One region of the Roseateles sp. NT4 genome, then DNA from elsewhere that is predicted to be linked to it. Evidence: predicted binding sites of a transcription regulator. Region 1 holds the regulator's gene; the other holds the start of a gene.

What was found. Region 1 encodes FliA, which starts transcription of late flagellar genes. Its sites were predicted from a motif close to CTAAAGTTTNNNNNNNNNNNGCCGNTA; they were not measured.
Region 2: ACS5PN_RS22565 (YjfB family protein) is a predicted target of FliA. The motif match lies at 1,957-1,983, and genes of this name have one in related genera.

The regions. Positions count from the first base shown of each region.
Region 1 is NZ_JBPZGZ010000003.1:651,376-654,764, reverse strand. It holds gene ACS5PN_RS21945 (methyl-accepting chemotaxis protein) at 1-1,228, opposite strand, end outside; gene ACS5PN_RS21940 (RNA polymerase sigma factor FliA) at 1,280-1,993, opposite strand; gene ACS5PN_RS21935 (MinD/ParA family ATP-binding protein) at 2,011-2,793, opposite strand; gene flhF (flagellar biosynthesis protein FlhF) at 2,793-3,389, opposite strand, start outside.
Region 2 is NZ_JBPZGZ010000003.1:777,108-780,496, reverse strand. It holds gene ACS5PN_RS22590 (PEP-CTERM sorting domain-containing protein) at 34-633, shown strand; gene ACS5PN_RS22585 (GFA family protein) at 693-1,040, opposite strand; tRNA gene ACS5PN_RS22580 (tRNA-Arg) at 1,141-1,215, shown strand; gene ACS5PN_RS22575 (hypothetical protein) at 1,239-1,475, opposite strand; gene ACS5PN_RS22570 (hypothetical protein) at 1,472-1,612, opposite strand; gene ACS5PN_RS22565 (YjfB family protein) at 1,745-1,948, opposite strand; gene ACS5PN_RS22560 (DUF7482 domain-containing protein) at 2,089-2,592, shown strand; gene ACS5PN_RS22555 (MipA/OmpV family protein) at 2,724-3,389, shown strand, end outside.

The DNA.
Region 1 (3,389 bases):
GCAGGAAGGGCCGGGTGTTGCGCGCCGACGCGAGGCCGGTGCGGTCATTGAAGATGCGGCGGTAGCGGCTGTTGGCCGTGTTCCAGACCGTGTCGCCCGGCCGCTGCGGCTGGCAGTATTTGCGGTTGTGCGTCGCGATATAGCCGTTGCGATCGGCCGCGATGCAGAACACCACCTTGTCGCTGAAGGCCAGCGCCTTCTCCTGCACGGTTGGAAAGAGCTTGTCCGTCAGCTGGCAGAAGCGCGTCGTGTGCTGCGGCGGGTTCGTACCTTCGATGGGGCGGTAGCTCTGGTCGAAGAGGTCGGCGGCACTGATCTGGCCGCTCTTCAGCGCGTCCTCGAGCAGGCCGGCAATCTCGTCGGCGGCCGCCTGGGCGGCGCGGATGAAAGGCATGTCGTCGACCTCGACACCGCTCTCGGCAATCTGCTCGACCAGCTCCTCCGACATGCGCAGGAAGCGGTCACTGCCGTCGAAGGCGACCTTGAGGCCGTGCGAGGCCTCCGACACCTCGCGCTCCAGCTCATGGGCCTGCTCGTTGAGCAGCCTCATCTGCTGGCCGCTCTCGCCGGCCGACACCGAGATGCGCTGCACGTCCTGCTCAACCTCGTGGAAGGCGGCGTGGATTTGGCTGGGCTTGGCGGCGTTCTCGGTCAGCTCGGCGCTGAAACGGTCGATGCGCTCCTGCAGGCTGGAGATGGCGCTGACGATGGCCTTGGACGAGGCTTCGACCTGGCCGGCCAGGGCCTTGACAGCCTCGGCGACGACCGCAAAGCCGCGGCCGGCATCGCCGGCATGCTTGGCCTCGACGGCGGCGTTGAAAGCCACCAGGCGGGTCTGCAATGAAATCTTGGTGATCTCGGCGGCCGCGTCGGACACCTGGGCCAGCGTGGACGCCATGCCGACGACCTCGCCACCGACGACGCCCAGCGCGCCGCGGGCGCGCTGCACGGCGGCGGCGCTCTGGGCGGTGGCATTGGCGATGGCGGCCTGGGCCTGGCCGATCTGGTTGAGCTGCTGGGCCAGGGCCTGCATGGCCTGACTCTGGGCCTGCACGATGCGCTGGGTGTCCTCGAGGGCGCCACGCACTTCGGCGGCATCCTTGCCGACCGTGGAAATCGAGCGGGCCAGCCGTTTGACGACGTTCAATGCCGCGCTGTCATCGCGCCGGTAGGGCTCGTCGCGAGGTGTGGCGGTGGACGAGCCACCGCTCTTGGGCCACTTGAACATGCGTTGTCCCCGCTTTATTGGCCGGGGCTCGGCAAGAAGTGGCCCCGTGGATTACCAGTCCCGCAGCTTAACGCGCAACCTTGCAATCGACTGACTGTGCAATTGGCAGACGCGCGACTCCGTGACCTTGAGCACGGCCGCAATCTCCTTGAGATTCATGTCGTGCTCGTAGTACATGCTCATGACGAACTGCTCGCGCTCGGGCAGGTTTTTGATCGCTTCCACCAGCGCCTCGCGCATGCGGTGGTCCTGCAGCATCGCGACCGGGTTGGCGTTCTCGTCGGCCACGTGGCGGTCGAGGTAGTCGTTGTCGCCATCGTCGCCGGACATGTCTTCCAGATAGACCAGCTGGGTGCCGCGCACCTTGCCGAGCAGTTCCTGGTATTCGGCCAGCGGCAGGCCCATCTCGGCAGCGATCTCGTCCTCGCGCGGCGCGCGGCCGAGACGCTGCTCGACCTTGTGCACGGCGACCTCGATCTCGCGCTGCTGGCGGCGCGTGCCGCGGCTCATCCAGTCGCCGCCGCGCAGCTCGTCGAGCATGGCGCCGCGGATGCGCTGGGTGGCGAAGGTCTCGAACTGCACGCCCTGCTCGGCATCGAAGCGCGACAGCGCATCGTTCAAGCCGATCAGCCCGACCTGGATCAAGTCGTTGACTTCCACGTTGGCCGGCAGCTTGGCAATCATCTGGTGCGCCAGGCGTCGGACCAACGGGCTGTACTGCTTGATCAGCGTGTTGTTGTCGAGGCGGCCTTTGGGCGTGTACATATCAGCTCCCGGCGGAGTCAATGCGCTGCGATGAGGGGGTTAGACACCTTGCGCGCCGGGCGCAGCGGGGTCGCGTCGGAGGCGGCCGCGTCGACGGCCGCTCCGGGAGGCGCCGCGAGCAGCAGCTCGCGGGCGAGATGGCGCAACTCAGGCGTCAGCGGTGCGTTCTGGGAGGCTCTCGGGTCCAGGCAGGCCCAGTCGCGCAGCACCGCGCCGAGGAAGCCGTCGGCGCAGGAGTGAAGCTGTTGCGCGATGCGGGTGGCCACGCGCAGCTGAGGGTGGCAGGCCATGAGCAGACTGTAGACCATCAGGCCGGCCCGTTGTGTGAGCCATTTCATGCCGGCATAGGCTTCCGTCACGCTGGCCGGCTCGGTATCAGCCAGCAGCAGCGGGCGCACCTCGCGCAGGGCCACGACGCGGGCCAGTTCGGCCGCCGGTGCATGCAGCAGGATGACGTCGGCATCCGGCGCGGCATCAGCCACGGCTTCCAGGAAGGAGGCCGCCGAACCATGGGCGTTGATGTGGCGCAGCGGCAGGCCGCGGGCGGCCAGGTAGGACACCTTGGGCGACAGGCGCTCGATGCAGTTGGAGAGGTCCACGCCCGCCAGCTCGGAGGGCTTGGGCGAATGCTCGCCGGCATCGACGACCAGGGTGTGCAGATTCAGCTCGGCAAAGGCCGAGCACAGGCCTTCGAGCAGAGCGCCGGCACCCATCACGCGCGGGTTGCTGACCACCGGCACGAAGCGGGTCTTGGACGCCGCGAACAGGCGGCGCAGGCCATGGGCTTGGTCGACCATCATCAGTGGACAGCCCTCATGCCTTCGGTCAGCGGCGCGCCGGCAAAGATGAGGTTGACGTCGGTGTTGTCCATGCGCCAGGCACCCGAGGCGGCGCCCTTCAGCGCGCGCTGCACCAGGGCCACGCTGGGCAGGCGATGCCAGTCTTCCGGCACGCGCTGGCCGTTGGCCACGCCCAGCACCTTGAGCTTGTGGCGGATCAGGGTGTCCAGGGCCGGGGCCAGCTTCACGGCTTCGTCGATCTTGCTGAGCACGACGCCTTCGCAGGCGGCGCCCTTCCAGGCGTTGACGACGTCTTCGATGGTCTCGCCCTGCTGGGCAGCATTGATGACGAGCAGCTTCTTGATGCTGGGATGGGCCAGCATCTCCAGCAGCTCTTGCGTGCGGCTGTCGCGCTGGGCCATGCCGGCGGTGTCGATGAGGACCAGCTTCTTGCTGGACAGCAGGTCCAGCAGGTCGTCCAGCGAGGCGCGGTCGTGGGCGGTGTGCACGGGCACGCCGAGGATGCGGCCGTAGGCACGCAGCTGTTCGTGGGCGCCGATGCGGTAGGCGTCCAGCGTGATCAGGCCGAGCTGGCTGGCGCCGAACTTGGTGGCGAA
Region 2 (3,389 bases), 130 kb from region 1:
GCTGCCGCTTGAAAATTCAAAAGGAATCCTGGAATGAAGAAGATCGCCCTGGTTGCCGCTCTTGCAGGTCTGGCCATTGCCCAGTCGTCCATCGCCGCCCCGCTGATGACGACCGAACTGCCGAGCAACGCCTACATCACCATCAACGGTTACGACGTGGCCTGGGTTTCGCCCTGGAGCCAGCACACCACGCCTGGCGGCGGCATCGACTATTCCGTGCAGGCAGCATATGGCTGGCAAGCCATGACCAAGGCGATCTATGACCAGATCGGCGGCCTGACTGCCTACAACTTCTCGTTCGTCGGCGCCAACGTCGACTACGTGACCGGCAACAACCGCGACGAGGCCAGCGGCGCCTACGTGTCCTACGTCCAGAACGCCCCGGCCCACGACGTGGCCGTGGCCACGCCCTGGTTCACCCAGTACACCTGGATCGACTGGAACCAAGGCGTTGCCGGCCAATGGAGCCTGGCCGACATCGACATCGGTGGTGGCTGCGCCTATTCGTGCAATGAATCGCTGGCCTACCGCGTTCACGTCAACGCCAACACCGTTCCCGAGCCGGCATCGCTGGCCCTGGTCGGCCTGGGCCTGGCCGCTGCCGGCCTGCGTCGCCGCAAGCAAGCCGCCTGAGCGAGCTTCACCCCCTCTGAGCCCCGGCCCTGCCGGGGCTTTTTTTCGCCGGCTCGACGCTACTTCGACCGACCGTCGAACTCCGTGATGGTCACGGCCTTCAGGTCGATGTCTTCCAGACAGCGGATATTGATGGCCGCCATCGCCGAGCCGTCCGGCCCCTTGCCCTCGCCATAGGGGTGCATGCCGCAGGTCGGGCAGAAGCGGTGCCGGATGACGTGTTGGTTGAAGGTATAGCTGCTGGCGTTCTCATCCGGCGTCAGCAGCTTCAGCGCCGTGCGCGGCACGAACCACAGCAGCGAACCCTTGCGCTGGCAGATCGAGCAATTGCAAGACAGCGCCGAGGCCGGCTCGACCTCGACCTCGAACTTGATGCGTCCGCAATGGCAGCTTCCGTGATGCGTCATGGCCCTGTCTCCTTGTGTGCCGCATGCTGCCAGAAAGCCCTCGCGACCCCATGAGAGAATGCGCGCCGCTCGACGGCGTGGCCACACGCCGAGCAGCAGTCTCTCCGTAGTTCAATGGATAGAACGGCCGCCTCCTAAGCGGCAGATACAGGTTCGATTCCTGTCGGAGGGACCAGCACGGCCGAGGCCCGGCAGGCGCTACTCGTCGTCTCCCACCGTGAGGTTGAACTGGGCGGCCACCGTGTCCTGCCACTCCTCCCGGTTGCTGCTCTTCACTTTGGCGGCAGCAGCGCTTCCGAAGTCTTCCTCGAACCGCTTGGCCTGGGCTTCACGCTTGCGCTGAGCACGTTCTTCGACGCGCCGGAACCTTGCGACAAAGCGCTTGGGCATCTTCTCCAGCAGCGCAGCAAAGCCCGCCGGCTTGTTGGCCTTCACAGGGCCGTCCGAGCGGCGTCGCGCTCGATACCCTCCCCGTCTTCTTCATCGGCCACCGGCACTGTGATGTGCGTCATGGCGGCGCTCGCCGGTTGCAAGGCGTCGGGGCTGGGCGGGGTAGCGGTTGGGGCTGTCATGGTGGCTCCTGTTTCGATGGAGCCAGTCTCGAAGCCATGCCGCAAGGCGGCTATCGCCCCTTGGTGGGGCCAAAGGGGGATGGGTGACGAAGCATCCCCCCAGCTCCCCCAAAAGAGGGAGGCCGCCCGGGATCAGGCGTAGGTGTTCAGATGGCGCCCCACGCCGCCTTCGGCGGCCAGCGCTGGCGGCTGCGGCAGCGCGTTGAGCAGGGCCATGGCGCCGTCCTGTTGAACATCCAGGGCCTTGCGCAGCACCAGCAGGTTGACTGCATCGGCCGTTTCGCCCTGGGTCTGGGTAACGGCCGTGTTGACGGCCGTGGAGTTGGCGATGTTCATGTCGCGTGTATCGGCAGGCCCGCTCAGGACTTGAGACCCGGGTTTGTATCCGTCTGCAAGTCGACGCGGCCGCGCAGTCTGACCTTGCTTCGGCCACCCGCATCGCAAGAATCGTGGGTTCGCTTCACCGAGGAATCCCGATGCCCGCTCCTGCCCTCCGCGCCCTGGGCGCCGCCTGCCTGCTGGGCATTGCCGCCGCGGCCTTGGCCGCCGACCAGGTCGTCACCCTGCCGCTGAAGGAAGCCTGGTTCGAGGGCGAGATCGTGCACTACGTCAGCACCGACATCTCCGACCCCGGCATCGCCAAGAAGCAGGGCATCAACTATGTGCCCGCCCTGGCCGACACGCTCAAGCCCGGCATGCCGGTCGAGAAGGCCTACAAATTCCCCAATGACGAGCAGGCCACCGTGCTGCCCTCCATCCCGCGGCCGGTGGGCGGCGCCAACGCCGACGCGAGCTACAGCCCGCTGTGGGTGCTGACCATGGTGCGCTGGAAGCCCGGCGTCGCGCCGCACACGTTGACCTCCGAGGAGGCCGTGCTGGCCGCCGAGGAAAAGGGCGAGGTCGAGCTGACCCGCACCAGGATCGTCGCGAACTGGCCCGTCGTGCGGGCCCGCGGCGCCGCGCTGCAGGGCGTACGCTGATGCTTGGCCCAGCTTGCGCAAGACTTGCCAGCGGCTGACATGGTGCTGTAAGCCCTGAGCAGGCGCCGATGGCCGCGATCCTCGCGGCTAGAGTGGCGCGGCCTTGCCGGCCCGACGCACAGGGCCTGTCCATGCCTTTCACCCGCCTCGACGCCCTCCGCCGCTCCTGCGCCCCGCTCTGCCTGGTCTGCATCTCCTTTGCGGCCCACGCGGGCGGCAGCTTGCTGCTGCTGGAAGCGCCCCCGGCCGAGACCACCTGGTCGGGCGGCCTGTCGGTGCGAGGCTGGCCGCGGGCGCCTGGCAGTGCACGCCAGCGCGAGACCCTGCTGCCGGCCCTGGACTACGAGTCCCCCAGCGGCGTCTTCGTGGCCACCGACACCGGCATCGGCTGGAACGCCGCGCGGCAGCTGCTGGGCACCGAAGCCGCCAAGGACTGGCAACTGGGGGCACGGCTGTGGCCGCAGTCGGGCCGTTCGCGGCGCGAGTCGCCACCGGGCGTTGATCGCCTCGGCTCGCGGCTGATCACCCAGCTGTTCGCCAATGTGCAGGCCACGCCCGAGCTGCTGCTGCAGTCCGGCCTGTCCTGGGGCAGTGGCCGCCACCACAACGGTGACCAGCTCGAGCTGGGAGCCACCAGCGGCATCCCCGTTGGCCAGGACCTGCTGGCCATCAGCCTGGCCACCACCTATGCCAACGCCGCCCACCTGCGTGGCAGCTTCGGCATCGGACCTGGCGAGGCCCAGGCCAGCGGCCTGCCCGAGTTCCACCCCCACAGCGGCTGGCAGGACTGGAGCATC